3 regions of the Corynebacterium sp. SCR221107 genome follow, and region 3 is predicted to be linked to each of the others. Evidence: predicted binding sites of a transcription regulator. Region 3 holds the regulator's gene; each other region holds the start of a gene.
The links. Region 3 encodes LexA, which represses DNA repair genes until DNA is damaged. Its sites were predicted from a motif close to CGAACANNTGTTCG; they were not measured.
Positions count from the first base shown of each region.

Region 1: a site for LexA is predicted at 4,992-5,005, ahead of PAB09_RS08910 (SAV_6107 family HEPN domain-containing protein). Genes of this name have one in related genera too.
Region 2: a site for LexA is predicted at 2,015-2,028, ahead of PAB09_RS02880 (HNH endonuclease signature motif containing protein). Genes of this name have one in related genera too.

Region 1 covers NZ_CP115670.1:2,073,786-2,084,518, reverse strand. The annotation lists gene PAB09_RS08935 (Rv2175c family DNA-binding protein) at 1-277, shown strand, start outside; gene PAB09_RS08930 (alpha-(1->6)-mannopyranosyltransferase A) at 348-1,829, opposite strand; gene PAB09_RS08925 (polyprenyl synthetase family protein) at 1,981-3,126, opposite strand; gene metF (methylenetetrahydrofolate reductase [NAD(P)H]) at 3,268-4,251, shown strand; gene PAB09_RS08915 (GNAT family N-acetyltransferase) at 4,292-4,846, opposite strand; gene PAB09_RS08910 (SAV_6107 family HEPN domain-containing protein) at 5,230-5,655, shown strand; gene PAB09_RS08905 (DUF3040 domain-containing protein) at 5,875-6,252, shown strand; gene PAB09_RS08900 (CaiB/BaiF CoA transferase family protein) at 6,313-7,350, opposite strand; gene mraZ (division/cell wall cluster transcriptional repressor MraZ) at 7,892-8,323, shown strand; gene rsmH (16S rRNA (cytosine(1402)-N(4))-methyltransferase RsmH) at 8,615-9,586, shown strand; gene PAB09_RS08885 (hypothetical protein) at 9,659-10,453, shown strand; gene PAB09_RS08880 (peptidoglycan D,D-transpeptidase FtsI family protein) at 10,693-10,733, shown strand, end outside.
Region 2 covers NZ_CP115670.1:603,287-614,019, reverse strand. The annotation lists gene metX (homoserine O-acetyltransferase MetX) at 170-1,270, shown strand; gene PAB09_RS02880 (HNH endonuclease signature motif containing protein) at 2,304-3,839, shown strand; gene PAB09_RS02875 (DUF3017 domain-containing protein) at 4,640-4,924, opposite strand; gene PAB09_RS02870 (bifunctional methylenetetrahydrofolate dehydrogenase/methenyltetrahydrofolate cyclohydrolase) at 4,974-5,825, opposite strand; gene PAB09_RS02865 (tRNA (cytidine(34)-2'-O)-methyltransferase) at 5,910-6,377, shown strand; gene PAB09_RS02860 (error-prone DNA polymerase) at 6,456-9,740, opposite strand; gene PAB09_RS02855 (MetQ/NlpA family ABC transporter substrate-binding protein) at 9,993-10,733, shown strand, end outside.
Region 3 covers NZ_CP115670.1:1,843,009-1,853,741, forward strand. The annotation lists gene hrpA (ATP-dependent RNA helicase HrpA) at 1-169, shown strand, start outside; gene nrdR (transcriptional regulator NrdR) at 231-692, opposite strand; gene lexA (transcriptional repressor LexA) at 1,646-2,353, shown strand; gene PAB09_RS07980 (DeoR/GlpR family DNA-binding transcription regulator) at 2,742-3,521, shown strand; gene ptsP (phosphoenolpyruvate--protein phosphotransferase) at 3,812-5,509, opposite strand; gene PAB09_RS07990 (DeoR/GlpR family DNA-binding transcription regulator) at 5,760-6,563, shown strand; gene PAB09_RS07995 (1-phosphofructokinase family hexose kinase) at 6,560-7,525, shown strand; gene PAB09_RS08000 (PTS fructose transporter subunit IIABC) at 7,620-9,680, shown strand; gene PAB09_RS08005 (HPr family phosphocarrier protein) at 10,369-10,635, shown strand.

The DNA.
Region 1 (10,733 bases), 230 kb from region 3:
GACCCGCGTGTTCGACGCCCTCGGCGATCACAAGCTCATCGCCGTTGTCGACAATGGGGTCAAGAAAATCCCCGAGGCGTTCCTTTCCGCGAAAAACACCACGAACAAGTTCGTGCCCGGCGTCATCGCCTTGCTTGCTGATGGCGGCTACAGCGACGCCGAGATCCTGCACTACCTGTTTACCGAGGACGACAGCCTGCCCGGCCGCCCCATCGACGCCCTGCATGGCCACCTCGCTCGAGAGGTCATGCGTCGCGCTCAGGCGTCTGCCTTCTAGCGCCTCCTACTCGCCGCCCCCGGGATTGTTTTTCTGAAAAGCCCGGGGGCGGTCTTATGCCCTGCGCCGTTTATGCTTCTTGCTTGCCGACGCCTGCCTGCGCGGCAGACACGTCGTCGTCTGCGTGGCCGTGAAAGATTACCTGCACCGCCCACCACGCGCACACAATGAGCACCACCATCCACGGGATGTTGTACAGCTGGTGATTTCCTCCACCGGTAAACGCCAGCGCGACGATGATCGACATGGCGGTGATGAGCTTATTGGCCCATGCACCAAGCCGTGTGGCCCCAGCCAGCGAAAGGATGGAGGCGTAATACCAAGGCAAGGTCACCGAGTTAAACACGAAGGCAAAGAGGTACGCGCCGATCATTCCGCGGGTTGCCTGCAGGCGTGAGGAACGGAAATACCACCAGCAGCCGATCATTCCCACCCCCATGATCACCATCGACACCTGGCGCACCACCGAAAGAAGCTGGTTATAGGGGAACGCGTCAGTCCACACGCTGGCGATGAGACCGATCGAGCTGGTCACAAAGCTGGGGAAGGCCAACGGGTTAATGACCTTCGTGTTTCCGGTCAGGGCCTCGATCCACCCGAAATTGGAACCCGAAGCCCAGGTCACCAGCCACAAGATACCGATGGTGATCAACGCACCGAGGAAACCATAACCACAAAAGGCGGCGAGCTTTGTCTTGAGCGTCGTGCGATCGACGACCGCGTACCAAATAACGAAGGGCAGGACGAAGGCCGCGGTTGCCTTCAAAGACATCGCCACCGCGATTATCGCCACACCACCCAACAGCCGGGCCGCGAAGCCACGCTCGGACTGGGAGGCATCCTTCGCGGCGGTCAACGCCAGGAGAATCCCCAGGCAGGTCAGCCCCACCATCACCGACTCATTGTGCATGCCACCGACAAGGTGGAAGACCATCACCGGATTGGCCACCCCCAACCAGACGGCGAAACAGGGACTCGCGCCCAGCTGTGCTGCGATGCGGGGGACGGCAAACCCAATTGCGACAAAGCCCGCGAGTGAGACCAGTTTGTATAAGAAAAGCCCCAGGGTGATGTTCTCGCCGACGATCTCGGTGATTACTTTGCCGATCCACAGGTGCAGCGGCCCATAAGGTGTGGTGGTGTTGCGCCAGTCGGGTGAGACCTCCACCAGATACGGGCCGGGGTTGAAGGCAGCGCCCTGTGTATACGGATCAAACCCGTTCGCCAGCAGCGCGCCCTGCATGAGATAGGAATAGACATCCCGACTCATGATCGGCGCGGCAAATATCCACGGCCACAACCATTGGGCTAGCACCCGGGCCAGCCACCCGCGCGAAACCTCGGAGGCGCCTTGGGCAGAAATAATGATCTGGCCAAGGCGCACCCACGCGAAGACGAACAGGATGGTTCCCGCGAGCAAGGTCACATTGGAGATCGCGGCGCCGTGCCCATATTGGAAAAACTCAAGCCCGATTGCCTCCAACACCCCACCGCGGCTGCGGGTCGCCCCACCTCCATAGGAGGCCAATGCGATGACGATGCCGGCCGCCATGCCCAATGGGCCGACAGGCACCCGGGTGAAAAACCGCCCCAGCCTCAATATCCACGGCAACCGCGCGGACGTGGCGGTGTCGGTGTCAAGAGCCTGGGTGGTCATAGGAAAGATGCTCCTTGGGATGGGGAAGTTTTTCGACTTTGCCTGCTTAGTAGCGGCGCGCGGTGGCCTTGTCGGCAAGTGCCTCTAGGGCTTCGACCGCGCCGGGTTCGAACTCGGCATCTGCAAGGTGAGCCAAGCCCTGGGCGGTGAGCTCGCTGATCAAAGCCTCCACGTCGTCTTCGGCGCCGGTGGCGCGGATAATCGTGGCCAATGCGGCGATATCATCGGCGGATTCGACCATGCCCACTCCCTCGCGAATCGCCTGGGCAGCCTCCTTATCGCCGCGGGCATCGGCACGCTGCACAGCCTTGGCGATGAGCACGGTGCGCTTACCCTCTCGAAGGTCATCACCGGCGGGCTTGCCGGTGATAGCCGGATCGCCAAAAACCCCGAGGAGGTCGTCGCGAAGCTGAAACGCAATGCCGATGTCGCGACCGTATTTGCGCAACGCCGCAATCTGCGACGGTGTGCCGTCGGCAAGCGTGGCGCCGATGTGCAAAGGACGCTCGATGGTGTAAGCAGCCGTCTTGAAACGATTGACCCGCTGGGCGCGATCCACCGACTCGGAACCGGAGGCCTCGTTGACAATGTCGAGGATCTGACCCCCGATCACCTCCGTGCGCATGCCCCGCCACGGCTCGAAAGCCCGGGCCAAAGCCTGCGGCGGAAGCGCGCTGGAGTGAAACATGTCATCGGCCCACACCATGGCAAGATCGCCGATCAGAATCGACAAGGATGCGCCAAAATGCTCCGAAGAACCCCGCCAGCCCCGGCTGCGATGGCTCGCCTCGACGCTGCGGTGAATCGTGGGATTGCCGCGGCGGGTATCCGAGCTATCGATATAGTCGTCGTGGATCAAGGCGCAGGCCTGGATGAATTCGAGGCTGGATACCGCCTTGAGAACCGCCGCCGGATTATATTCATCGTCCTTCCATCCGCCCACCGCGCCAAAACCCGCCCAAGCGTACGTGGGGCGGATGCGTTTGCCGCCGCCTAGGACATAGTCGCGCAACAGCGACACAGACTCGTTGACCGGGGAGCCGATCGGGTCGATGAGGTGTTCCTGAGCGGCAAAGTAATCCCGCAGGCAGGACTCGACGTGGTGCGGAAATTCCTTCAGCGACCACGGCTCAAGCGATGCGTGCGTGGCATCGGGTTCAGGGTGGTTGGCAAAAGAGGGGGAGGCGTTCATGATAGCGATCTGTGCGGCTTTCTACTTCAAACGTGCGGCCCGGTTTTTAGGAGGCGAGGCCCGTGTCCAGAAACCGGAAGGGGTGGGAAAACTGCGGGAATGCTTTTTCATTCCTGCTCTCTGTTAAATAAGATACCCGGCATGGCCGTACAACCGATTCCCGCCTCATACCAACGAACAATCACGGATGTCATCAGCATGCCCAGCCCCGGGCGCATCCCGTTTTCCGTTGAGTTCATGCCCCCGCGCGATGATGCCGCGGAGGATCGGCTGTGGAAGGCGGCAGAGACCTTCCATGATTTAGGCGCCAGCTTCGTTTCGGTGACCTACGGTGCGGGTGGCTCCTCCCGCGAGCGCACGACCCGAGTGGCTCGCAAGCTCGCCCGGCACCCCTTGACCACGCTCGTTCACCTGACGCTGGTCAACCACACGGAGGAAGAACTCATAACCATCCTCAAGGACTACGCCGCAGCGGGCCTGTCCAACCTGCTCGCCCTGCGCGGCGACCCGCCGGGGGGTGACCCATTGGGGGAGTGGACCCCCACCATTGGCGGCTACCATTACGCCTCCGAGCTCATTGAGCTTGCGAAGTCCCTTCCCGAAACCCAGCACTTCCAGGTGGGTATTGCAACTTTCCCCGAGGGGCACTTCCGCGCGCCATCGCTCGAGGCGGACACGGAATTTACCTTGCGGAAGCTGCGTGCCGGCGCGGAGTTTTCGATCACGCAGATGTTCTTCGACGTCGAGTACTACCTGCGTCTGCGCGACCGGCTTGCGAAGGCAGATCCCGAACACGGCACGAAGCCAATCATCCCCGGCATCATGCCGATCACCAGTCTGCGCAGCGTGCGGCGTCAAATCGAGCTTTCCGGTGCGCATCTTCCCACGGCCTTGGAAGACCGCCTTGTGGCCGCGGCCGCAGGCGATGAACAAGCTCACCGCGACGACATCCGCAAGGTAGGCATCGAAGTCTCCACCCACATGGCCGAGCGGCTCATCGCCGAGGGCGTGCCCGACCTGCACTTCATGACCATGAACTTTGCCCGCGCCACCCAAGAGGTATTGCACAATCTGGGCATGGCGCCGGCGTGGGGCCCGGAGCTGGGACACGACGCCGTTCGCTAATACGCTTGCCGACGCCCAAAGTTCCGCTGCCTTAGGCCGGTCAGTGGCGGCCGGCCTGGAGGGGAAGCGCTGCCTCCAGGATGGCAAACGGGCGCGGATCGCCCCGGAAGACGAAGCTTCTCATGAAATCGCTAAACCCAACGGCTCGATACAATCCGAAGGCATTATTGGCCTCGAGGTCGACTTCCGGAGTAGATAGCAACACGTAGGGGCGGGTGGTAAGGGCCAGCAGGGCTTGCAACAACCCCATCCCAATGCCCTGACGTTGGTAGCGCGGGGCTACATGGATCTCGGTGAGCTCGAAGAAGTCCGCCAGTACCTCGCGTTGGTGCTGGCTTGGCCCGCCGTGTTCGAAAAGTCCGCGGGAAATCTGGCGGGTCCACCAACTATTCGCCCGTCCATCATGGCCGTAGGCAACCCCCAGCAGATGCGTACCGTCATGGGCGATGACGCACTGCCAGCCGGGTTCGGTGGTGTCGTGGCGCCAAATATCGATCCGTTGAGCCCGCATGCTGGGGGAATAACCCATCGCCTCGATATAGATGTCCACCAACTGCGGTGCGAGGTGCGAAAACTCCAGCGTGCTGATGGGCATGAAGCTAACTGTCACCCATCCCAATCTACGGCAGACCGCATGCGGTGCGCGTCGAAATCGACCAATGTGTGGGGTTCGTGCCCGCATGTCTGGGCGCGGGTTGGACCGTAAGACTAAGGCAAAGCCCCTGACCCCTATCCAAATTCAAACAAATGTTCTAAAATGAAGGTGTGTTCGAAAGTTTATGTCGAACACGCCCGCTACTTTGTACCTACTGCTTGCACATCGCATGGTTGCCCAAAGCTTGGCGCTTGTTACCAGGGCATGAGCAACAAACGGCACTTGTGGTCAGGTGTGATGGGTCAGGAAGTGAACAACATTTCGGTAATCGCCACACGGGGCGGTTGTCGAAAACGCGAACAATGAAAGGAGTCTTGGTCATCATGTCACAGGTAATTTCCGCCACCGCAAAATTTAATCGCCCCGCATTAAAGCGGGAGGAATTTCTGGGCAAGGCCAGAATCCTGCTCGCGGAAGCTAAGAAGGCGCAAACAAAGGGGCAAGCGGATCTGGCCTTGGAGTACGCATACCAAGCAGCGTTGCGCACGGCCGGAGCGAGGATTGCCACCTCTAAGGTGGCAGGCCGGGCTCGCAAGCCCAAGAGTGCTTGGGATCAGCTTCGCCTTGTTGATGAGGAAGGGATGGCGCAGGCGGAGAAGTTTTCTGCCTACTCGCGCATCCGATCCCGCGTTGCCAGTGGTTTAGAGTTCGGGATTGATGAGGGCGTGGTCCGCCGCCTTATTGTTGAGGTCCAGGCGTTTATCTACGAGGTGGAAGGCGGGGCGGAGTTCTTGTCCGTTGCCGCCTAGTCCGGCGAAACTTCTTAGGATTTCCTTGACGTGTCCGTGGTGGGCATGCCCCCAATGGGGGCGCTGCCGGGTGGTGGTGCGAAAGTGGTGAGCAGGGATTTTGTTTCGTTGAGAATGAATTATCTGGGCGGGGAACTTTATTACTATCCTTGTAGTTGTTACAAGTGAACTCGAATAAAACCCGCTGTTAACCCCAGCTTTTACCCCAAGGAGGTTAGGGTGGCTCTCTCAGAACAAGAGCAACGTGCGTTGCGTGAGATTGAGCGATCGCTCTTGGCTGATGACCCAACGTTTGGCGCATCGGTCGCCGACGTGGGGGTGGACCAAACCGGCGCGTTCAGCCTTCGTGGCATTGCCACCATTGTTGTTGGCCTCGTCCTTCTCGTCGGCGGAGTGGCCTTGAGTCAGATGTCCTTGTGGTTTGTTGGCATCAGTATCGTCGGCTTCCTTGTGATGCTGGCCGGTGGCATCAGCATGCTCAAGGGCAAGGGTTCCAAGCTGAAGGATACCGCGCGCCCCAAGAAGGCCTCGCGCGGCTCGGACAATAGGCTCGGCGGCCGCATGGAGGAAAACTTCCGCCGCCGCTTTGAGAACTAGCCCTTCCGTTTAGTTTTCCACGCGGGCTGACCATGAGATTTTCATGGGCAGCCCGCGTTTTTAATAAAATCGTGGAGCTGGGCGCGGATGGATATCACCGTCGCGCAACTCATAGGTCCCTCGGGCGGCAAGGTGTGGCTGGTCAAGGACTTCGTCTGGGCTGACGACTTCGCTGACACAGGCATCCGACCCGTCAAAGACGGTCACCCACTGCGCCTGCGTGCGGGTGGCGAAGACGTCCGTCAAACGCTGCTCAAGCCTCGGCCACTGGGACGGGTTGTATTGCTCGCGCGGCTCGAAGTCATCGAGCTCCAAGCGGATCAAGAGTTGTTGGAAAAACTCGGGCTCGATCGCGCCGACGGCCATGAAACGATCATCCCTGGTCCGATAGCAACGATAAAAAGGCGCCCCACCGTCGAGGAGGTTGCCGCCTACTCCGCCATCCCACTGTCCTGCCGCGCGCATCGAGTGCAGCATTGCGGTCATCGACGCGCACCCATCGACGATGGCGGCATCGACGGTGCACCCCGTTCCGGTTGTCATGGCCTTGATCAGCCCCGAGAGCACGCCGGCGACTAAATACATAGCGCCGCCTCCGAAGTCGCCGAGAAGATTCAATGGGGGAACCGGCGTCTTATCGCTGCTCACGATCGGGGCGAGTGCGCCCGAAAGCGCCACGTAGTTGATATCGTGTCCGGCGCGTTGGGCGAGAGGGCCGTCTCGGCCCCAGCCGGTCATGCGTCCGTAGACCAGGCGGGGGTTGATCGCCTGCAGATCTTCGGGGCCTAGGCCCAGGCGTTCGGCTACGCCGGGGCGGAACCCTTCCAGCACGATGTGGGTGGTGCCGATTTCGTCCAGTAGTCGTCCGCGATCTTCTGATTCCTTGAGGTTTGCGAGGAATACGCCCTGGTCGCGAAAGAGTACTCCGTGGGCCACCGTGCCGTCGCCGGTGCGGGCATCGGGACGTTCAACGCGGGTAACTGTCGCGCCCATGTCGGCCAGCACCATCCCGGCAAACGGAACCGGTCCGATTCCTCCGAGGGATAAAACCCTAATTCCGGACAGGGGTAACGCGCTGGTGGTGGGAAAGGTCTTCACGGGGCCTCCTTGAACACGAAGTACAACTGTGATGGAGGTTGCTACATGACGCTAGTGTGAGGCGGGCAATTCAGCCACCCTCCTCATATTCCCCACTTTCCCCCACGGTTGTTAGAGGGGGTGTCCGGCGAAAGGTGTTGGGGATGCGTGTTTCTGAAGGGGGCTCGGTCGAATCGTTAAGCAAAAACCAAGGTAAATGGGTATAAAGGCGTTATTTTAGAGACTTGCGGGATATTTGTATGTCAGTGATATGTGTAGTTAGTGCCAGTGTCTAATGTTCTGATTTGTTGCTACTGGGGAATGGGGTCGACCCGCGATGGGAAAAATCGCCCCACTTTTTATTTATGCAGGCAGTAGGGGGTATTGAGGGGCAAATTCGCGCGAATTTTGCATCCTTGCTACCTAAGGTGGGGGAAAGTGGGGTAGGGTGGTGGACGATGATGAAGAAGTGGGGCAACGGAGTGAGGTTCTGCGCCACGAATTTGCATCGCTAAAAACTGAGAAAATCTGACTCGTTGTGCAGCTGGAGGTTGGGCCTGAGATGTTCCTCGGTACCTATACCCCCAAGTTGGATGACAAGGGTCGCCTCACGCTTCCGGCGAAGTTTCGCGATGAACTAGCCGGTGGCCTCATGGTTACGAAGGGGCAGGACCATTCTCTCGCCGTATATCCCCGGGAGGAGTTTGTGGCAAGAGCGCGTAAAGCGGCGTCCGTGTCCCGAACCAATCCTGAGGCGCGTGCATTTATTCGTAACCTCGCGGCGAGCGCGGATGAGCAACGCCCTGATGGGCAGGGGCGCATCACGCTTTCGGCGGCGCATCGCGCCTATGCGGGATTGACGAAGGAATGCGTGGTTATCGGCTCGGTCGATTTTCTCGAGATCTGGGACGCTGAGTCCTGGAACGCATACCAGCAAGAAACTGAGGCCGCATTCTCTTCGGCCGAAGGTGATGTGCTGGGCGACCTGCTCTAGGGCGAGGTGTGCGTAGGAACTCCGTTCGGAGCGTTGGGATCTGGTGTACTTCCCCGATATCAGATGTCTTCCCCGGACGGGGCTCTGTGTACATCGCGCCCGGGGGTCGGTGCGGGCTTCGCCTTTAAGGCAGTGCGGGGCGAGGTTGAGAGGCGGCATTGAGTAATGAGGGGAGGGGTCATGGCGGACTCATCTGCAACAGAAAACAACACCAGCAACTTAGGCACCAGCCGTGCTGGTGAAGCCACCGTGAACTACGATATCGCAGCCAACCACGGACATGTGCCCGTCATGCGTGAGCGGATGGCCTCTCTGATCCAGCCCCCAGTCGAAGCCTTCGGCAAGCGAGCCGTCATCCTCGACGGCACGCTCGGCGCCGGTGGCCACACCGAGTATTTCCTCACCACCTTCCCCGACGCAATGGTCGTCGGCCTTGACCGCGATGAGCACTCGCTTGCCGCAGCTCGCAAGCGACTTGCCCCTTTCGGAGATCGGTTCCTCGGCCTGTACTGTCGCTTCGACCAATTTGAAGGCCCGCTTGCCGACGCCGCCAGTCGCGAAGTCGCACCAGCTGCTGCCGCCGTTGCGCATGGCTTCGCTGGCGCCCTTTTTGACCTTGGCGTGTCCAGCATGCAGCTCGACCAGGTAGAGCGTGGCTTCGCCTACCGTGTCGATGCACCGTTGGATATGAGGATGGATGACAGCTCAGGGATTACCGCCGCCGACATCCTCAACACCTACAGCCACGGCGAGCTCGCCCGGATCCTCAAAAACTACGGCGACGAGCGTTTCGCCGGGAAAATTGCCTCGGCAATCGTGCGTGAACGAGAAAAAGAGCCGTTTAGCACCTCCGGTCGGTTGGTGGAGCTTTTGTACGCCACCATTCCGGCCGCCAGCAGGCGAAGCGGAGGGCACCCGGCCAAGCGCACATTCCAGGCGCTTCGGGTTGAGGTGAACCGGGAGCTGGAAGCAATCGAGAACGTCATTCCGAAGGTGCTCGAGCACCTCGCGCCGGGTGGGCGTGCGGTCTTTATGTCTTATCAATCCTTGGAGGACAAGATCGTCAAGCGTGAGTTTCGCGAGGCTACGACGTCGAAAACGCCACCGGGTCTGCCGATGGATCTACCGGAGTATGCGGCGAAATTCAGGCTGATCACCCGGGGCGCGGAAAAGGCCACGGAGGCGGAAATCGCGGAAAATCCCCGCTCGGCCCCCGTTCGGGTACGTGCAATCGAGGCCATCGGGGATCAAAGCGAGAACTAATTTCCAACAAACAACCATGAACAACCCAACACCGTCCTTAGCCCATCACGACCTTTGAAGTTGGAGCACACCATGACCATGACGCACGGATCAAACCGCGATTCACTGCGTCGCTCGCACGTGTCGAGGGACTATTCGCGTCATCCTCAGCAGGCTTCCACGGTCGTAACCCGTAGGCCACCTCGCAGCGATGCACGCGGAGCTACCTCCACCACGACGCCCCAGCGACAGGGCGAGCGCGCACTGGTGCCCCCGGGGCGTCGTCGCTTCCAGCACCGGCCAGGCTCGCAACAACAGATTTCCAATCGTGGTCGGCGCGTTGCCGACGCGAAAAAGGCGGTTGATCCGCATCGGGTGCGCATGCTCATCGGAGTGCTTGCCTTTATCTCTTTCGGTGTGTTCATGGCAATGATGATCTCCGGTTGGACCACAGCGCAGACCTTTACGATCAAAGACCTCAATAATCAAGAGTCGGTCCTGGATAATCAGATCGAGACTCTCAATCGCGACCTGCAAAACGCCTCCTCTTCCGCGGAGATTGCCAGACGCGCGGCTGAGATGGGCTTGGTTGTACCCGACCAGCCCGGCATCCTGGAGGTCGGAGAAAATGGAGACACAAGCGAGCAGCGCCCCGCGGGTGATGTCACGCGCCCTATAGTTGATGTCAACGGGCAGCAGATCACGGCCTCGGCAGTATCCTCGGATCCGGCCAAGACCCAAGAGGTCACTTCGAACCTCAATCCGCTACCTAACACGGGTACCACCTCTAGCAACGGCGACGTGGCGTCCAACGCGGCGCCTGTTGCCGGAACCACCGGTGCTACCAACGACTCAGGTACCACGATTGCGCCCTATGCTGCGCGTTAAGGCGGACACTATCAGTGACAGGTTCACAACCGTCTCAGGGATATCCTTCCCGTGACCACTCCAACGGCGCAACCGGTGCCCCACGCGGGCGCCGTTTAGGCGATTACCGCACGCCTTCGGAATCAGGTCGCGATGCCAGCCGAAGATACGAGCGGGAGCGGGAGCTAGGGCTCAAAAGACGAGTCAATTCGGCCTCCTCAGCAAGCTCACAATCCGACGTATTCAAGCGCCGCACCCGTCTGATCAGTCGTATTGCCATCCTCACAGCTGTCGTCCTTGT
Region 2 (10,733 bases), 1.2 Mb from region 3:
GGGCGAGACGTGCATGGAAGCCTGTGGGCGTCGGAAAGCAAACGAAACACCGCGCAAGGAAAGCGAAACAAGACGTACTACCTCAACGCAGAAGGTCCTCGAAATAGACTAGACCGAGCGGTACAGGTAGGATGTTGAGCATTTGAAACAACGGGAGGGACAACCGTCAATGGACACTTCTGGAGCGCTCAGCACGGTCTCTATCGGCGACTTCACCACCGAGGCCGGCGCCACGATCTCGAACGTCACCATCGCCTACCAGGCCTGGGGCGAGCTCAAAGACGACAACGTCATTCTCATCGAACATGCCTTGACCGGTGATTCCAACGCAGCCGAATGGTGGTCGGGAGTAATCGGGCCAGGCCTGGCGCTCGACACCGATGTCTACTGCATTGTTTGCACCAACGTGCTCGGTGGCTGCAAGGGTTCGACGGGGCCGAGTTCTATCAGTACTGACGGTGCTGCTTATGGCTCCCGCTTCCCTGCTATCTCCATCCGCGACCAGGTCGATGCCGAATGGGCTTTCCTCCACGCCATCGGCATCACGCACCTTCACGCTGTCATAGGCGGCTCCATGGGTGGTGCCCGCACACTTGAATGGGCACTCAAGTACCCAGACATGCTCGACGCCGCCTTCGTCATCGCCGTCTCTGCCCGCGCTTCGGCATGGCAAATCGGCATCCAAACAGCCCAAATTTCGGCCATCGAGCGCGACCCGCATTGGAATGGGGGCGATTACTACGATTCCCAACCACCGACCGAAGGGCTCGCCGCTGCACGCCGCATTGCGCATCTGACCTACCGCGGTGAACTAGAAATCGATGAACGCTTCGGGACCCAAGCACAAGCCGGGGAGAATCCACTTGGCCCCTTCCGCAGCAACAAGCAGCGTTTCGCAGTACAAAGCTACCTTGATTATCAGGGATACAAACTCACGGAGCGTTTCGACGCCGGCTCCTATGTCACGCTTACCGAGGCGCTCAATCGCCACGATATTGGCCGTGGTCGAGGCGGGTTGAACAAAGCCCTGGCTTCCTGCAAGGTGCCTACGATGGTCGCTGGCGTAGATACGGACATTCTTTACCCTTACCACCAGCAAGAGCACCTTTCTCGTAATATTGGAAACCTCCTCGCGATGGCGAAAATCTCCTCCCCGGTCGGCCACGATGCGTTCCTTACAGAGGCGCGGCAGATGGACCGCATTATTCGCCACTTTTTGACGTTGGCTAGTGGTACTGACGCCGCCGACACTATTGAGTTCTCCATATAGCCGGCCCGGCAGGCAATCGTCACCGATATTTCCGCCGGAAATTCTCAGGTGCGTTCCTTGACTCTTTGGCAAGTTGTCACCGCCGCGCCATGATCCGTAAGAAGCGAATCGGGTCAGGGGCACACGCGCCACTAGCCTCCGGATCAACAAAAGGCAGGACTAAACCCGTGGAGGGCTTATTGGGAAACGACGAAGCGAACGCGCCTGACGATACAGCGCGAGCGATGACAGCCGTCTATCATTTTTTAACGCAACCCACTTGCAGCCACAAGTATTTTAGGCAAGAGGACCTCCGGTTGTCGAGGAATCCTCGACTCAAGTCGAGCCCATTATGCTTGTCGTAAAATTGGAGTCTTTTCCTGCCATTGAGCAACACCAAGACCGGGTTCCTCTGAAGTAGTCAAAAGATGCGCACATTCCCCTTGCCCGGCAGATCTGTGCTCCATGGGGGGATTCCACGACTGTTAGTTGCTAACCCCCTTGCGGGATTTTTAACCGATGGCGTAAACGACTGGCCTCGCCTTCCGAAAAGGTGGAGTTTTTCAGCTATCTATCGCCCCCTCGCGTATCTACCGCCCTTCGTGCCAGTAGGCGCAGTAGTGGTTCGACCGTGTGGTTGCCATGTGTCAGTGCATCGAAGATTGCCCCCTCAATAGCGCTAAGCCTCGAGAACGACTCACCTATCCCTATTCGCTTCGTCGAAGTCCGGTTTTCCGCCAAACCCAATCACCCTACCCCCGTATTCGAAAATTTGTTCCCTTTGGATCATTGGGGAACCGAAAACAGTATTGTCTCGTCTTTTATCAGCAGTGACCAACCCACGGCGCTCATCTTGGGGCGTCCTCCAGCGGTTTCTTTCGGCGGCGTTGTCACTTGCATTGTCACCGAAGTCAACGACGAGCACCGGCGCATCGCGAAGACACAACGGTGACTAGGCGGTAATGCTTGGCAGTAGGAGGCAGCCCTTAGCACCGCGTCAAGCGTGATGAGCAAAGACTGCGGAAGTAGACGAACAAACAGAAAGGTTTCACCTATGGATTCCCACCACCCCCGCCAGGACATCGACCACGCTATTTTCACCCCCAATTCCCCTGAATCAGGTCAGCACCCAGGACGCTGCCCCGACGATAGCTCCCGCGCAGATAATCTCGATTCAGCCCAAGCTAAAAACACAACAACCCAGGACAACACAGATCCGCGCCACTCACCCACCCCGCGCCCGTCCCCGGCCAGGTCACAGCCGGAAAAGGGAGGAGCACACGCGGAGGTGCCCACGGATCTTCAAGAAAACCCTCCTGTCAACCAGGCTCAAGCTACCGTGGATAACTATCGGCACCTCGATGGTGGCGACCGCTTTTCCTCCGACAAGATGGAGACCAATTACCGCTATGTGCAGCTGTGGGGTTCGTGGCATCCTCCGGAGGAGATGTCCGAGCGCGAACTCCTTTCCTACCTCAGCGCGGCCCGCGGAGAGTCCTTAGGCGAGGCTCGCGATCATCTCCGCGTGAGCACCATGCTGCGCGCGTTCCCACAATTGCATGCTTTGGCGTTGCAACTGAAGCATTTGTGCCCAACACGGTTACGGGCAATTGAGAAGCAGGTGTGCGGCGTCCGCGACGTCGATAAGCGCAAAACGCTCGACGCCATGCTAGTTGAATTTTTCACGCCCACCGTACCCAATGAGGTCTTGCCGCAAGCACAGACGATCACAAAAAGGGTGCGTGAAATGGTGCTTCAGGTCGATCCTGGAGCCGTCGCACAGAAGAAGGACATGGCCAAGCGCACTGCCAGTGTGCGTCGCGGCGAGCCCGGTTTTACCCGTTTTAGCTTCCATCTGCCCGACGATGAGGCCCGTGAGGTGCGCGCATTCATGGACACGTCGCTGCACCGGATTACCACTCAAGAGCACGCTCGTGCGCGAGCAGAAAACCGCACACCAGCCAAACTTGATCTGGCAGATTCCTTGCTGGCCGGCATCCGCTCACATTCGAAAATCAAGGTCGTACACAACACGTTTACCCGCGACGGCGTGCTATTTCTCAATGGCGTCGGCCCGCTTGACGACGACCAGGCCGCCCGTTTTCGCGAGGCAGCAATTGAACGCACCCTTGACGTTGACGCCTCCGTCGACGCCTACCAGGTCCCGGAACGCATGCGTACTACCGTTGAGCTTTACGACGGCCACTGTCGCTTCCCCAACTGCGACGCACCCGCGATCTACTGCGAGATGGATCACCGCGTCGAGTATAACCTCGGCGGCAAGACCGAGGTCAGCAACCTATTTTGCCTGTGCAAATATCACCACAACTTAAAAACCGAACAAAATTTCCATTACGCCCACCTGGGCGAGCGCGTCCTCGAATGGCATTTCAAAGATGGCACCACGGTGACCACCTTTCCCAATGGGCCAGCTGCCCCGCGTCGTTTCACTGGCAAGTCAGTTAACAAAGTTTACGCCGATCGCGCCGAACGTCGACGCGCATCCAACCGTGCTTCCTCAGCGCACCCATCGGCGCATGAGAAAAACAGGACGTCAGCGCCGGGCGATTTGCCGCCTGATGCCGCCTGACTTGCGCCCTGCTTCAAGAATGGCGGATACCCATCGGGGCCCAGAAACCACGCCATTTTGAGGTAACCCCCGGGGCGACTGCGACGGTATTTAACGCTTATTCCGCACCCTTAAGCACCGCCCTAGGACAATCTGCTCACTGTCTGCCAAGTCACGACTGCCCCTGCGTGGGATGCTGTCCAGCGGGGACGGGAGGGTTTTCGCGCCTGCATCTTTTTAAGAAAATGACGCTACAAGGACCGCTCAGGATGAATCCTCAGCACAGTCCTACGGGCGCCAGGGACAGCGTGCGGCAACGGGTATCTAGGCTTCGCAAAAGGACAAGGACACCTAGGCGATCCAAACGGCGATAAGGCCTAAGGCATACGAATGGCAGGTGCTTTGCGAAGAATGAATTGTCTTTCCTTAGCTTCAAAGAAGCATCAAGGAGCCTCGGGAGGAAACCAAATCAAAAAGGGCACAGCAAAGACCGGGTAAGGCTCTCGCTATTGGAAGAGGCGAAAGGCGCCCACTCAACTCCCAAAAGTACTGCCATCGAAGATGCGAAAATCTAGGCGGAAATAGTTGGGTAGCGATTACCCAAGTTGCTCAACAACGCGTGCCTTGCAGAATCGTTTGTAGCGGCGCGGTGGCACCACTTCGGTGGCATCCACTCGTTCCACAGCCTTCAATCGGCAAGTCCTCCGTACACCTGCGACAACCTGACACCCGTCTGTGCATTCGGCACAGGCGGGTATTAGTGCTGTGGTGAATGGGTATGTTGGTAAATGGGCTACCCAGAGGGTTTGCTGTCGGTACGGTCAGCTCCCCAATGGGTCTACCGAGGCTGCGAGGAAGACGATGGCAGCACCCATAACTCCAGTAAACGCCGTGTCAAAGTTGCGGGAACGGACAGACAGTACTCCTAGCGTTTTCGAATCACAGGTCCAGCGCACGATCGACAGCCACAGCAAAGCCATGCCAAGTACGAACGTTGCACGTCGCCAGTGCTCCGTGAACGCAAACACGGTTGAGATCCCCATCGACATAACAAACAGTGCCATCATCGCCCACTGCGCCCGCTGCGGCAGCTTCGATGGTGACAAGTTTCGGTCGTGAGGGTTATCCAACGCCGCCTTTGGAAGGTTCGCCGCTTTATCCAAGAGTTTGCTCGGCGCGTTCAACAACGTTGCGCACCAAGAAGGCGCGTGTCAGCGGGCCCACGCCACCGGGGTTCGGGGACACGTACCCCGCGACGTCCCACACGTCGGGGTGTACATCGCCGACAAGTTTGCCGTCGACACGCGAAACTCCGACATCCAGGATGGCTGCGCCCGGTTTGACCATGTCGGCGGTGAGCATGTGGCCCTTGCCAGCGGCAGCGACAATGACGTCCGCTTGTAGGGTCTCTGCCTTGAGATCCTTGGTGCCCGTGTGGCAAAGGGTGACGGTTGCATTTTCAGAACGCCGGGTGAGCATCAATCCGATGGGGCGCCCGACAGTCACGCCTCGACCAATCACTACAACTTTCTTTCCATCGAGCTCGACGCCAAAACGGCGCAGCAAGTGGATGGCACCGTTTGGTGTGCACGGTAGGGGGGCAGGCTCGTTGAGGACCAGCTTGCCGAGGTTGACTGGGTGCAAGCCATCGGCGTCCTTGGACGGATCGATGCGTTCGAGCACAGCATTTTCATCGAGGTGTTTTGGCAGCGGAAGCTGAACGATGTATCCGGTGCATTCCGGATCGGCATTGAGCTCGTCAATGACCTTGTGCAGTTCTTCCTGGGTGATATCGCCAGGAAGATCCTTACGAATGGAACGCACGCCGATCTGTTCACAGTCGCGGTGCTTCATCTTTACATAGGAGTGGCTTGCTGGGTCGTCGCCCACGAGAACGGTGGCAAGCCCAGGGACGATTCCTTTTTCCTTCAAATTGGCAACTCGGGTGGCAAGATCAGCAAAGATCTCATCCCGATACAGATTTCCGTCCAGTTTGATCGCAGTCATAGGTGACATTATTCCACTATCCGTAATGACGTTGCGCATCCCTCGTCACCTCAGCCCACAACTTCCCGTCTTAGAATCGACTCCATGTCCATCCTCCACGTGATTTTCGACCAGCCCGTCATCCCGCCGAATACCGGCAATGCCATCCGGATGTGTGCAGGTACCGGTGCGCACCTCCACCTCGCCGGCCCTTTGGGTTTTAACTTGGAGGAAAAGAATTTGCGTCGCGCCGGCCTGGACTATCACGACCTCGCTGAGGTCACCGTCCACGACAATCTCGACGCTTGCCTTGCTGTTATCCCTGGTCGCGTGTTTGCTTTTACGGCCCACTCGTCCACTTTTTATACTGAGTTTGAATACCAAGCAGGTGACGCGCTTCTTTTTGGTACGGAGCCTACCGGCCTCGATGACCATGCACTCCATCATCCTCGGATCACCGAGCAGTTGCGCATTCCTATGTTGGCCGGCCGGCGCTCGATGAATCTGTCTAACGCCGCGGCAGTCGCTACCTATGAGGCTTGGCGCCAGCTGGGATTTCCCGGCGCGGTTTAGCCGATTCTTCCGGCACTTTAATTCTTACCGGTATCCCTTTGCCCATATGCTTCCGCTGGTTCGGACAGACAGGCCTTGTCATCGGAAGTCACGCGAGCCTTGGCTTGTTCCTTGTGCAAGCCACTTCGCGATTGGCAGCGGGTCCAGACGATCCGCCTCGACCTGTGCTACCCCGTTGGCGTTGCGTACTATTCCGCGCACAAGCAGCGACTTGGCGGTGCGAGCAAGCTTTTTTTGCCGGTTCCATAGTCCGACAGAGACAACGATATTGATGAGGCCGGTTTCGTCTTCCATGCCGAAAAACGTCACGCCGCTGGCGGTGGCTGGGCGTTGGCGGTGAGTCACAACGCCTGCAACGTAGACCCGCGACCCATCGGGCACCTCACGTAGCTCCGCGCCCGTGAGTATCCCGCGTCCGCGTAGCCCTGCCCGAAGCCGCGCCATGGGATGCGTATCGTGTGTGACCCCGGTGGCAGCAATGTCGGTGACCATAAGCTCAAATGCGTTCATTCCGGGAAGTGTCGGTGCCTTCACTACCGATAGTCCCGGCAACATGTTGGCATGTTCGGTCGCGGCCACACCGGCTTGCCATAATGCTTGCCGACGATCAACGCCGAAGCACTCAAGCGCACCCGCGCGCGCCAAAGCCTCGACATGGTTGACGCTAAGGCCTGCCCGTCGTGCAAGATCCCCGATATCCGTATAAGGCTGGCCTTCGACGATCGCCTCGAGGTTGCCTAGCCCCTTGACGAGGTTGAGCCCCAACCGGATCGCACCGTTTTCGATGGTGGCCTCGACCTGTGACACGTTGACGTCGATCGGCAAAACCTCAACCCCGTGTCGCCTGGCGTCGGCAAGCAACGACTGTGGGGAATAAAACCCCATCGGTTGAGCACGCAGTAAACCAACGCAAAACTGGGCCGGATAATGCAGCTTAAACCACGCGGAAAAAAAGACCAGTGACGCAAACGACTGCGAATGAGACTCCGGGAAACCGTAGGCGGCAAATGCCACAATCTTGTTCCACAGCGCATCGGCGACTTGTCCCTCGATATCGTTGGAGCGCAGCCCGGCGTAGAAGCGTTCACGCAGGGCCGCCATCTTGCGTGCCGAACGCTTCGAGCCCATCGCACGGCGCAGCTCATCGGCCTCGCCGCCGCTAAACCCGGCCGCGTCGACGGCAATTTGCATGAGCTGTTCCTGAAATAGCGGTACGCCTAGCGTCTTCGCCAACGGCTTTTCTAGCACCGGATGCTCGAAGGTGATCTCCTCCTTTCCGTCACGACGGCGCAAATACGGGTGCACCGACCCACCCTGAATCGGCCCCGGGCGGATGAGTGCAACCTCAATGACGAGGTCGTAAAAGCAGGTGGGCTTGAGCCTTGGCAGCGTATTGAGCTGGGCACGAGACTCTACCTGGAACACTCCGATGGCATCGCCTTTGGACAACATTTCGTAGACCGCCGGTTCCCCCATGTCGAGTTCCCATAGGTTGACCGTGGTACCGGTCTCGGCCACGAGATCGATCATGTGATGCAGCGCCTCGAGCATGCCCAGTCCGAGAAGATCAAACTTCACCAGCCCCGCCGAGGCGCATCCTTCCTTGTCCCATTGGACGACGCTGCGATTTTCCATGCGCGCCCACTCGGTCGGCACAACCTCGGCGATGGGACGGTCGCAGATGACCATGCCGCCAGAATGGATTCCGAGGTGGCGAGGTTGGCCTAGGAACTCCGTGGCGAGCTCGGTAACAGCGCTCGGTGGCTCGTCAAGGCCTTTGGACCACCCGTCGGCAGCCCCTTGCGGGTAGCCCAGTGCCCGGGCGGCATCGCGGATGGCGCCTTTTGTTCTATACGTAATGACGTTAGCGACCTGAGCCGCATTCTCACGCCCGTACCGGCCGTAGACATATTGGATCACCTCCTCCCGCCGCCCAGACTCGATGTCGAGATCGATGTCCGGCGCCCCCTCACGCTCGGGCGACAAGAAGCGCTCGAAGAGCAGCCCCGCGCTGATCGGTTCGGCATTGGTAATCCCCAGCACAAAGCAAACCACGGAATTGGCCGCCGACCCCCGGCCTTGGCAGAGGATATTGGCTTTCTTGGCAAATCCGACGATGTCGTCGACGATGAGGAAATATCCCGGGAAGCCAAGTTTGTCGATGACGGCGAGCTCGTGCTCGGCCTGTGCCCTGGCCTTGGCAGTTACCTCTTTGCTGCGGCTATGGTAGCGGACGTCGAAACGCTGCCATACCAGATGCTCGAGCCAGGTTTGCTCGCTGTATCCTTCGGGCACGTCCCAGTTCGGTAGTTTCGGTACCACTAGTGACAATTCGAAGGCGCATTCCTCGGCGATGTCTACCGTGGCATCGACGAGGTAGTCGCGGTGCCCAAGCTGTCGGGCAATCAGCTCTCCCGGGCGCAGCCAAGACGGCATCGGTGGCAGTTCGGGGTTGGCGTCGGCAAGCGATTGTTGCAGCGCGAGTGCTTGTTTGGCAGCAGCAAGGTGGCTGCCCTGCTTCGTCGCACTTGTTGCCCTAGTGGTAACGATGGCGCGTATACCGTGCTTGGCCCGCGCCGCATCGAGATCGTCGAAGTGATCGGCATCGAGTGGATCCTGCGCAAGCACGTATTCGAGGACCACGTTGGTACCGAAGGCCTCACAAAGTTCGTCCAGATGTGGCAGCCAGGTGTGATCGGCGAGCACGAGCCAGGTTCCGTCGGCGGCTGCGGCTAGTTGTTCCAGCGGCGGGTAGAGTGCGCGATCCTTTTCCCCGCTTGCCATCCGCGCAGCCGATATCGCTCGGCTGAGACGCCGGTACCCTTCCGGCCCGCGGCAAAGCACCGGTAAGATTCCCGCCTCGAGCGTCAGTTCTGCGCCGAAGATCGTCTTGATCGCATTGGTCGGGGCGCAGGGTATCCCGGCGTGTGCCACGTCGTGCATGCTTGCCGACGTCTCCTGCGCGCCGTTGTCCGGACTGTCACCTTGGGGGTTACTGTGCGTGGCGTCATTACCGATAGCAGCTTCAGCGAAGGCGACCGCGCCGTAGAAGCCGTCGCGATCCAGTAGCGCCAAGCCGACGTGCCCGCAAGCTTGCGCTGCTGCCACCATGTCTTCAGGTTCTGAGGCGCCGCGTAAGAAGTGATAGCTTCCTGCCGCGTGGAGTTCACAATATGGCCGGTTCGCATTTATTCGAATATTCCCTCGATCGCCCCCAACGCCGGCACCAGCACTTCCTCTAGCCGGGATATGATCAACGGGGACAAGAGGCGCCGTCGGCTTGCCAGAGAGCACTTTTTCGAGCTTCTTCCAGCTCAATGGCGCCCCCTTGGGGCCGCCAAGATACCCACTACTCCAGTCCATAAGCCCCCATATTAGTACACTAGTTCTATCCCATTTGAAGGAATCTGTAGACTAAGCTGTACATTTAGAACAGACTAGGCTAGGGTTTTCAATTATTAAATGACAGCGCTTATCCGAGCAGCCATGAGAAACACTCTCCACCGCGCCTTGCTAAAAGGTCGCACCGCAGGCATCCGCACGCGAATGACGACCGCACAAGGTGGGAGCTTGTGGGCGTCGGAAAGCACGCATGAAAGGACCTAAAAACATCTCATGAAGCTTCGTCGCACCGTAGCTACCGGCCTGGCCGTATTCTTGGGCGCAACCGGCCTGGTTGCCTGCTCTTCCGACTCCAGCAGCTCCTCTGATTCTTCCGAGGCTGCTTCCGAGACCGTCACCATCCGCCTGGGCACCACGGACTCTACTAAGAAGGCATGGGCAGCCATGGAAGATGCCGCCAAGGAAAACGGCATCGACCTCGAGCTTGTTAACTTCTCCGATTATTCCACCCCGAACCTGGCCTTGTCCCAGGATCAGATCGACGTCAACCAGTTCCAGCACCTGAAGTTCCTGGCAGAATACAACGTCGGCAACAACGACGATCTCATCCCGGTCGGTGCTACCGAGATCGTGCCGTTGGCTTTGTTCTGGAAGGATCACGACTCCATCGACGGCATCGACGGTGAGTCCATCGCCATCCCGAACGATCCTTCCAACCAGGGTCGCGCCATCAACGTGCTCGTCCAGGCCGGCCTGATCACCTTGAAGGAGGAGGCTAAGGGCATGGTCACCCCGGCTCCGGCTGACATCGACGAGGCCGCTTCCAAGGTCACCGTCACCCCGGTTGATGCCGCTCAGACCACCGCCGCCTATGGCGAGGGCACCCCGGCCATCATCAACAACTCCTTCCTCGACCGTGCCGGCATCGACCCGAAGCTGGCCGTGTTCCAGGATGACCCGGATTCCGAGGAGGCCGAGCCATACATCAACGTCTTCGTGGTCAAGGCCGAGGAC
Region 3 (10,733 bases):
GCTTGCCCAGGCAATGAAGGCTAAGCCCCACAACTCCGTTCGGGTCAGCGACATCCGCGACATCCAGTGGATGATCCAAGAGCTTCGGGTAAGCCTTTTCGCCCAGCGTCTCGGCACGGCCCAAAGCGTGTCCGAGCGAAAGATTGCCAAGGCGATCCAAGCGCTATAGAAAACTCACGAGGGCGTAGGTAAACACTACCTACGCCCTCGTTGTGAATATCGTCTAACGTCTAGGATTCCTTTTGCCGATCGCGTCTGCGCATGAGTCGAATCTCTGATTCAAAGTCATCTGCGCTCTCGAAAGACTTATACACGGAAGCAAAACGCAAATAGGCGACCTCATCCAGCTCGCGCAGTGGATCCAAGATTGCCAAACCAATTTCGTTGGCATACACCTGCGACGACCCCTTATTACGTACTGACTCCTCTACTTCCTGGGCCAGCATCTTTAACGCGTCCTCGGAGACGTTGCGCCCTTGACAGGCGCGACGAACTCCGATGATGACCTTTTCCCTACTGAAAGGTTCTGTGATTCCGTTTCGCTTAATAACCAGCAGTTGCGCCTTTTCTACTGTGGTGAAGCGCCCACCGCATTCGGAGCATTCACGCCGCCTGCGGATTGCTGAGCCACCATCGATAACTCTGGAATCGATGACCTTGGAATGTTCGTTGTGACAGAAAGGGCAATGCACGAGTTCATCTTACCCATCCCGCGAATCCAATTTATTCAGCAGCGTGACAATTCACTGTGGTGTGGTCTGGAAGGCGGTGCTTTGCGTCAGCGAGTGTTGAGCCGGCGACTGGTTGATCTCGTCGTCCTTCGGTGCTGACGCCAGGATTCCGGCAAACAGAGTCAGCCCTAACACCACTCCCACGATGGCGCTAACGAATGAGTTTTGTGAGTTCGAACTTCGGTCCTGGTGCACCAATGAAGGTTGATTTTCCTGACCTAGCGTTCGAACACCTTGTGCATAACGTGCGAAGTCTAAGGTCTCCCCATCCCACGTAGATGCGGCAGGAACGACCTGCGCCGGCAACGGCTTCCGGCTATTGGATGAGTTAATACCTGAGAGTACAAGGGACATCATCATTCCTTTCCACGAAAGATAGAATTGGGGCTCCTCATGTGGCACGTTTGCTTCAAGCGGAGAGCATAGCCAGCACTCACCCCATCAAAAACATGAGGAAGTTGTTTTTTCGCTTACTTGTTCGAAGTATGGATCACGGCAGAGATTCTGTCAACTATTCTGGCCATTTTTCGAACACCTGTACCGCGATTGGAGCCCATCGACTAAACTTGCCTATGAACAATCAAATACGTATTCGAAGTGCCAGTAACACTGCACTTTCCAGTCTCATTCAGTCCCCTACAAGTGGGTTCGCTCCACGGTAAGCTGGGCCATTCACAGCCCAGCTTCCCAGTTTCAACAGCACCCAGATTCCACAGGAGGGATTGACTCGATGGTGCCTGGTTTTCTACGGGCGCCATCGCATTGAGACTCGGAAGATTTTGGACTTCAAGTCCAACGCTTTTTACGCGGTTCAATTCCAATCCCCAAAGATCGAGTTAAAACCCGCACCAAAAGTCCACATTTTGCCGAATAAATTCAAAAAAGATCCACACGGAAGGATAGATCTAAAGACCATGAGCCCCGCGAAGAAGTCTTCAGAATCCAAAGGACGAGGTCTTACCGATCGCCAGCGCCGAATCCTTGAGGTCATCAATGACGCCGTTGTCTTGCGCGGCTACCCACCGAGCATCCGCGAGATTGGCGATGCGGCCGGTCTTCAGTCCACCTCCTCCGTGGCCTATCAGCTCAAGGAACTGGAGAAGAAGGGGTATCTTCGACGTGACCCCAACAAGCCTCGCGCTGTGGATGTTCGAGTCCTGCCCGAGGTAGCCAAGAAGCCCGGAAAGAAGACCACCAAAGAGGTCCCAACCAGCCCCATCCCCGAGGAGCTTGCGAGCCAATCATCAGGAATCTCCATGGTTCCAGTGGTCGGCTCTATCGCAGCCGGAGCCCCCATTCTCGCCGAAGAAAATGTTTCTACGTACTTCCCTCTCCCCACCGACATCGTCGGCGAAGGCGACCTATTTACACTCGAGGTTGTGGGGGACTCGATGATCGATGCCGGCATCCTCAACGGTGACTGGGTGGTTGTTCGCTCGCAACCTGCAGTTGAGCAGGGCGAATTTGCCGCCGCACTCATTGACGGTGAAGCAACAGTCAAAGAGTTTTTCCGCGATGATTCGGGCATCTACCTCCTGCCACATAATCCCGCCTACGATCCCATCGACGGTACCCATGCGATCATCATGGGCAAGGTCGTCTCTGTGATGCGCAAACTTTAAGCAACCGCGTCCTCCTTCTTGGCTCTAGCCGATTGACCCCGTGTCAGATTCATTCTGGCTCGGGGTTTCGCTATATCTCTGTCTGTGAAAATTCGGCCAAATATGCCCGATTCACCCCCGTAATAGGCTGGAAACTTAACAGTTTGACCATTGTCACATGTTTAGTTGCTTGGCATTACCACGCAAGTAAAAGGGCTATTTCACAGGATTATTCGTGGAATTCCGTGAATTGATGCCCGTTTACCCCTAAAACAGACATGTTGTGCCCTATCGGAACGTTCCAGACGTGCGACAATAGGTCATAGCTGAAGAAATGGAACCAACCACAACATTCGGACATCACGATTGCCCAATTTGTGGTGAAAAATGAAGAAAGCGTGAACTAGCAATGTATTCGGAGGAACGTCGTCGCCAGATCGCGTCGCTCACTGCCGTCGAAGGAAGGGTCAACGTCACCGAATTGGCCTCTCGCTTTGACGTCACTGCAGAGACCATTCGGCGTGACCTAGCCGTTTTGGACCGCGAAGGCGTAGTCCATCGCGTCCATGGTGGCGCCGTCGCCAACCAGACTTTCCAAACCACGGAATTCAGCCTCGACACTCGGGCGCGTTCGGCGTCGGGCGCCAAGAATTCCATCGCCCACGCTGCACTGGCTTTCCTTCCGGAGCCCAACGGTGGCATGTTCTTGGATGCAGGTACAACAACCGCCGCTTTGGCGGACCTATTGGCCGTCCAGCCGCAGGCGAAGCAGTGGTCGATCGTTACCAACAGCCTTTCCATTGCCCTATCATTGGCAAATTCCGGCCTCGATGAGATCCAACTTCTCGGTGGCGCTGTCCGCGCGATCACCCAGGCCGTCGTCGGCGACACTGCACTGCGCACCTTGGCGCTCATGCGCGCTGACGTTGCCTTTATCGGCACCAACGCCTTGACCTTGGATCACGGGCTGTCCACCGCCGACTCCCAGGAGGCAGCGATCAAGTCCGCGATGATTACTAATGCTCACAAGGTCGTTGTCCTGTGTGACTCCACGAAAATGGGCACCGACTATCTCGTCAGCTTTGGTTCCATCTCGGAGATTGATGTGATCGTGACCGATTCGAACGCACCCGAGACATTCGTTCAAGCCCTACGGGACAAGGGCGTGGAAGTAGTCATCGCACCGTAGGCGTCGGAAAGCACAACCTGCAACCGGCGCACATCCGTTTTCACCAAGCACCGGCGCTCTTGATAGATCTCTTCACGAAAAGTTGCCAACTGCCAGATAGCCTCAAATAGGAGGTTTCTCGAAGGAACGCCTTGAGGAATGTGCACCACATTATGCCTTCTTCACGAGCAGATTGAGACGCCGCCGAAACCTTGCATAGCAGGATGCACCGAACCGTGACAGAAGCACAGCCGGCCGGGACCTCCTTTATAGGAAAGGTCCCGGCCGGCTCTTTTTAGCTTGTCAGGCTCTTAGCTTGGCTGAATGATGGCACGAACGGCGGCGCGAGCCTCCGTTGCCCCTTCGGCATCAAGGGCTGCTGCAGCGGCCTTCTGGCAGGTTTCCAGATCCACTGCGGCCAGCTGAGCTCCGACGCCTGCAATCGCGGTGGAGGCAGCGGACAAGGAGTTGACGCCAAGACCGGTCAGGACACACGCCAACAGCGGATCAGCTGCGGCCTCGCCACACACACCGACGGCGGTATTGAAGCGCTTGCCTTCCTTACAGGTGTGATCGATCAGGCGCAGGACAGCCGGCTGCCAGGGGTCGGTTAGGTAAGCCAACTGCGGGGACATGCGGTCGGCAGCCATCGTGTACTGCGTCAGGTCGTTGGTGCCGATCGACACGAAGTCCAGATATGGCATGAGCTTATCTGCCATAAGCGAAGCGGCCGGAACCTCGATCATCGCGCCGGCGGTAAGGTTGCGCTCGGCACACAGACCAGCAAACCACTTTGCCTCACGGGCGGTAGCAACCATCGGTGCCATGACCCACGTCGGAGCATCCTCACCGCGGCCCAATTCCTTGGCAGCAAGAGCGATGGCATCGAGCTGTCGCGTAAGCAGATCCTCGTTCGCACGGGCCACACGCAAACCTCGAACACCAAGTGCCGGGTTCATTTCGTCAGCCATGGAAGCGAACGCAACGGGCTTGTCCGATCCGGCGTCCAAGGAGCGCACGACAACCTTGGAAGTTGGGAACTGCTCGAGCACCTTCTTGTAGACGGCAGCCTGATCCTCCACGGAAGGCTCCTCAGTCGCAGTGAGGAAGCACATCTCGGTACGGAACAAGCCGATACCCTCGGCCTGCGACTGAGTGGCTGCAATGCGCGCTGCCTTGCCGTCCTGGACATTGGCCAGCAGCTGAACGCGGTGACCGTCCTTGGTCTGCGCGGGGCCGCGCCACTGGGCGATACGCTCGGCCAACAGCTTGGACTCCTGCTCGGCCTGGATGGCAACCTCGGCATCGGCGCCGACGGTCACCGTGCCGAGAGCTCCGTCAACGAGCACGGGCTCGCCAGCGACGATGTTCTTCACCTTTTCACCTACTGCAACGATGCAAGGCACATTGAGCTGACGCGCGATGATCGCGGTGTGGCTGGTAGGTCCGCCCAGTTCAGTGACAAGTCCCACAAACAGGTCCGTGTTGAGAGCCGCAGTATCAGCCGGCGAAAGATCGTCAGCAAACAAGACTACTGGGCCATCGACGTCTGGCAGGCCCGGCTCAGGCTCACCGCGCAACTCGGCGATCACGCGGTCACGGATGTCACGAAGGTCCGTGGTGCGTTCTGCCATAACGCCACCGGCGGCTTCAAACATGGTGACAAACTTGGTGGTAGCCGCAACAACTGCGTACTCGGCCGGGTGTCCACCCGTGACACCCTTTTTGACTGCCTTGCGCCAGCCACGGTCATTGACCATGCCAGCGGTGGCCTTGAGAACCTCGGCAGCAGCGCCCTTTGCCTTGCCAGATCGCTCGAGCAGGCGAGCGGCGACGGCATCAGCTGCAGCAGCAAAGCGCTCGAGCTCAGCCTCGCGCAGAGACTCATCAACGACTTCGCCAGCCTGTGGCAGTTCTGGACGTGGGCTGATCCAGACAGCCTTTGCGTAGCGCACGCCTGGGACAACGGCCGTACCCTTGATGACAGTGTCCTTGGTCACGTTTTCCAAGGTATTTCCCCAATCTTCACAGAGATTTGATTTCCTCCCTCTACATCACCACAAAATCCACATTCTCGCAACAAATCAAAAAACAAAATGTTGACATTCAAAAAGAAATGGGCATAAATTAAGGAGTGGAACCAACATTTTCCATGTCTGGAACCTCAAAACCAACAGAAATCGGTCACGCCGACTCTAGTGTGTCCGAACACACGAAGACAATTTCCAATAAACGCCCAATAACCCACAGGAGGTGAGGATGGCCACAGTAGCTGAAGTCCAGCATCGGCAATCAACCATTGTTGCCCTCACCAGGGAAACGGGTCGTTGCACGGTTTCGGAACTCGCTTCCCAATTTGAGGTCACACCGGAGACAATCCGCCGTGACCTCAAGGTATTGGAAAACCAGGGACTCTTGCGAAGGGTGCACGGCGGCGCGGTCTTGCGCCCTGCTCACAATCCCGCCGATTTACTTGCGGTCGATGACGACGATGAGCTCCCAGTTCATCAGTCGCAACGGCGGAAGCAGTCCATTGGCCAGAAAGCCCTCAGCCTCATTCCTGGACCAAACGCCTCAATGCTGATCGACGCAGGTTCGACCACCGAGGCATTCGCCAACGTTTTGGCACGAAATTACTTGGGCCAGAACTGGTCTGTGGTTACCACCTCTCCTAATATCGCGAAATCTCTCGCTTCAGCGGGTGTGCCCAACGTCAGCATGATTGGCGGTACCGTCAAGCCGCGCACTCAGGCTGTTGTGGGCCCGCGGGCCCAGCAAGAGCTGCGTGTTCTGCGCGCAGACATCGCATTCGTAGGAACCAGTGGTTTCAGCATGAATAGGGGTTTTACCACCTCTGACTACCGCGAGGCTGAGATCAAAAAACTCATGATCGCGCAGGCCAACTATTCAGTCATTCTCTGCGACTCCGCAAAGATCGCCAAGGATTCTACTATGACCTTCGCCACTCCGGACGAGGTCGAGGTAGTCATCAGCGATCGCAATGCACCGGATTCTCTGGAAAGTGACCTCCACTCAACTCACACAAAACTGGTGATCCCGTGATTCTTACTCTCACCCCCAACCCCAGCGTCGACGCGACCTTAAGCCTCGACCACGCACTCGAGCGTGGTCAGGTACAAAGGCTGACAGGTTCTGAGTCAGTCGCTGGCGGCAAGGGCGTCAACGTTTCCCAGGCTGTCGTTTTGGCAGGCATGGACTCCATCGCTGTCTTCCCCACTGGAAAGGCTGACCGATACCTCGATCTCGTCGGCGCACTGGGAATCCCTTTTGAGTCCGTCGAGGTGGACGGAGCAGTCCGTGTGAACACAGCCATCACCGAGCCTGATGGAACCACCACCAAGCTCAACGGTCAGGGCGCCTTCTTGGATGAAGACGCACTGGCACGCATCGAGGATGTGGTCGTCGAAAAGGCTGCCGATGCTTCCTGGGCAGTCTTGGCGGGCTCGCTCCCGCCGGGAGCACCCACCGATTGGTATGCCCATTTGGTTGCTAAGCTGCGCTCTGTCTACCCGCAACTGCGGATCGCAGTAGATACCTCTGACGCTCCGCTGATCGAGCTGGGAGCACATTTCTCCCAGGCGGCGCCGAGCCTTATCAAGCCCAACGGTCTCGAGCTTGGGCAGCTTGCCGGTGTCGACGGCCAAGCCCTCGAAGACGAAGCTGAACAGGGCAACTTCGGCCCCGTAATCGAGGTAGCGCGCAAAGTCATCACGATGGGAGTCGAGCAAATCCTTGTCACTCTCGGTGCAGCCGGCGCCGTACTGGTGACAGCCGATCAGGCATTCAAGGCGACACCTCCTCCAACCAAGGCTGTCTCCACCGTCGGCGCTGGTGATTCCAGCCTCGCGGGATTCATCATGGCACAGGAATTGGGTCAGTCCGTGGCCGACAGCTTGCGGCAGGCCGTGGCATACGGTTCGGCTGCAGCTTCCCTGCCTGGCACCACCATCCCCTCACCGGCACAAATCAACGTGGCACAGACCAACGTCGTCGAAGTGAACTAGAGACTTCATAACTTCATAATTTCATCTTTCCCTTAGGCCACAAGCTGGTAGTGGATGCTTTTGGCCACCTACAATCGAAGGATTCAGGTAACCCATGTCCGAATCTCTTATTAACACCTCATTGGTGCGCCTCGACGCCGACCTCGGCGCCGACACCACTGAGGTCATCACCAACCTGGCCCAGGTCGTCGCAGATGCCGGCCGTGCCACGCCAGCGCAGACCTTGGCAGCCGATGCCTTGGCTCGTGAGGCTAAGTCGCACACCGGTGTCCCGGGCGGCATCGCCATTCCGCACTGCCGTTCCGAGGCTGTAACGGTTCCTACTTTGGCGTTTGCTCGTCTGTCCCGCCCCGTTGATTTCGGTGGTCCGGACGGCGACGCCAACATTGTCTTCCTCATCGCGGCCCCTGCTGGTGGCGGCAAGGAACACCTCAAGATCCTCTCCAAGCTTGCTCGTGCACTGGTTCGTGAGGACTTCACCAACGCACTTCGTGCTGCTACTTCGGAAGATGAAATCGTCAAACTGGTCACCGACGTGGTCAACGCAGAGCCCAAGAAGAAGGCCGCGGCTCCCGCCGCCAGCGCCGCTTCCGAGACCACTCCAAAGAGTAACGTCACCCGCATCGTGGCCATCACCGCCTGCCCGACCGGCATTGCTCACACCTACATGGCAGCTGATTCCTTGACTCAGACCGCCGAGAAGCGTGACGATGTTGAGCTCGTCGTCGAGACTCAGGGTTCGTCCAGCGTTACCCCGCTCGATCCGGCGGTAATCGCTGCCGCTGATGCGGTGATCTTTGCCACCGATGTCGGAGTGCGCGACCGTGAGCGTTTTGCTGGCAAGCCGGTCATTGAATCCGGCGTCAAGCGCGCCATCAATGAGCCAGTCAAGATGATTGACGAGGCAATCGCTGCGGCCAAGAATCCGAACGCCCGTCGCGTCAGTGGTGCTGCTGCGCAGTCTTCCGATTCCGCTGAGTCCGAGGGTGAGGGCCTTGGCGTCGGCAAGCGAATCCAGCAGGCGATCATGACCGGTGTGTCCTACATGGTGCCTTTCGTCGCGGCCGGCGGTCTGCTGCTGGCGCTGGGATTCTTGTTCGGTGGCTACGACATGGCAAACGGCTGGTCGGCAATCGCCACCGGCTATAGCCTCACCGATCTTCCGGGGAATACCGTGATGGTCGACGGTGTTGAGATGACCTTCGAACGATCCGGATTCATGCTCTACTTTGGTGCCGTGCTATTCGCTACCGGTCAGGCGGCCATGGGATTCATCGTCGCGGCGCTGTCCGGATACATCGCCTACGCTATGGCTGGCCGTCCCGGTATTACCCCTGGCTTCGTCGGCGGCGCCATCTCCGTCACCCTGGGCGCCGGCTTCATCGGTGGCTTGATCACCGGCCTGCTGGCAGGCTTCATCGCCAAGTGGATCGGCTCGTGGAAGGTCAACCGCATGGTTGCCTCTCTCATGCCGGTTGTGATCATCCCACTGCTGACTTCGCTTATCGTCGGCCTGCTGATGTTCTTCCTGCTCGGACGCCCGCTCGAGTCCATCATGACCGGCCTGCAGGATTGGCTATCCGGTATGTCCGGCTCCTCCGCTGTCGTGCTGGGCATCATCTTGGGACTCATGATGTGCTTCGACCTCGGTGGACCAGTGAACAAGGCAGCCTACCTGTTCGGTACCGCCGGCCTGTCCACCGGCGACCAGGCTTCCATGGAAATCATGGCCGCTATCATGGCAGCCGGCATGGTTCCCCCGATCGCAATGTCTATCGCTACTTTCCTGCGCAAGAACCTCTTCACCCCTGCTGAGCAGGAAAATGGCAAGTCCGCATGGTTGCTGGGTCTGTCCTTCGTCTCCGAAGGTGCTATTCCTTTCGCCGCCGCTGACCCTTTCCGTGTGATCCCGGCCATGATGCTTGGCGGTGCCACCACCGGCGCACTGTCTATGGCTCTGAATGTTGGCGCGCGCGCACCACACGGTGGTATTTTCGTCTTCTTCGCCATCGACCCGCTGTGGGGCTGGATCGTCGCGCTGCTGGCAGGCATCGCAGTGTCCACGATCACAGTCATCCTCCTCAAGCAGTTCTGGCCGAATGAGGCCATCCAGAAGGAGGCCGCAAAGGCCGAATATCACAAGGTTGCTGCCTAAGCACTCTTGAGCGCCGACCCGGTTACTTGACGCGCAGTAACTTACACGTGGTTATTGCAAGCGATCATGATCCCTAAACGGGCTGACGCAACGTGGGGCATGTGGGAAACCGCATGCCCCTTTTCCATTGTCACGCCAGAGGCCAGTATGTCGAAACGGTTCCTTTCATGATGCGGCATTGCGACGCTTGGGCAATTTCACGTTTCACTCGGGCAGGGCGTCCTCGGGGTGCCCCCTTTTGCCTTTGCACCCTAAGCCGTACCTCCTTGCGCCCCAATGGCACCTCCCTTTGGCCTCCAGCTTCCCTGTCTACAGCCTGATACGGTCTTCATGGGTGTGGGATTTTTGTTTTCCGACGACCACCACTTCAATGCGAGAATGTGACTTCGGAGTCAATGGGATATAAGAAAAAGCTCACTGACATGGAAAAACGAAGACTCACAGGCCGCCAAGTTTGACGACTATACGCCGCGTTGCTGCACAACCCAAATCAAAACCAAAAACAAGCGCTATAAATCACACATATTCCCACAGAATTTCCCTCATTTTTTGTGGCACGGTGAGCAATTCTTGCCTACAATCGGGCATAGGTTGTTAGCACAAAGTGCCCGATCAATAGACCGTTATTTTCGCTGAGCGTCTTCCATCCCTTGTGGATAATGCTCGGACCAAAGGAAAGGACCATTCCATGGCATCCAAGACCGTCGTCGTCGGCTCCGCAGTCGGCCTGCACGCACGCCCTGCTTCCATCATCGCTGAGGCCGCTGGTAATTACGATGAGGACATCTTCCTCGCCCTTGAAGGTGAAGAGGACGATGAAACCGATGCTGCTTCTTCGCTGATGATCATGGCACTGGGTGCTGAGCACGGCGACAAGGTGACCGTTACCTCCGACAACGCTGAGGCTGTTGAGGCAATCGCAGCTTTGATCGAAAAGGATCTCGACGCCGAGTAATTCGACTAGAACCTTCATGCATCCAAGCGCCCGGTTTTCCAGGCGCTTGTTGGCGTTTGAGGAGCCGATTGCTATCCGACTTCACATCCTTCATGGCG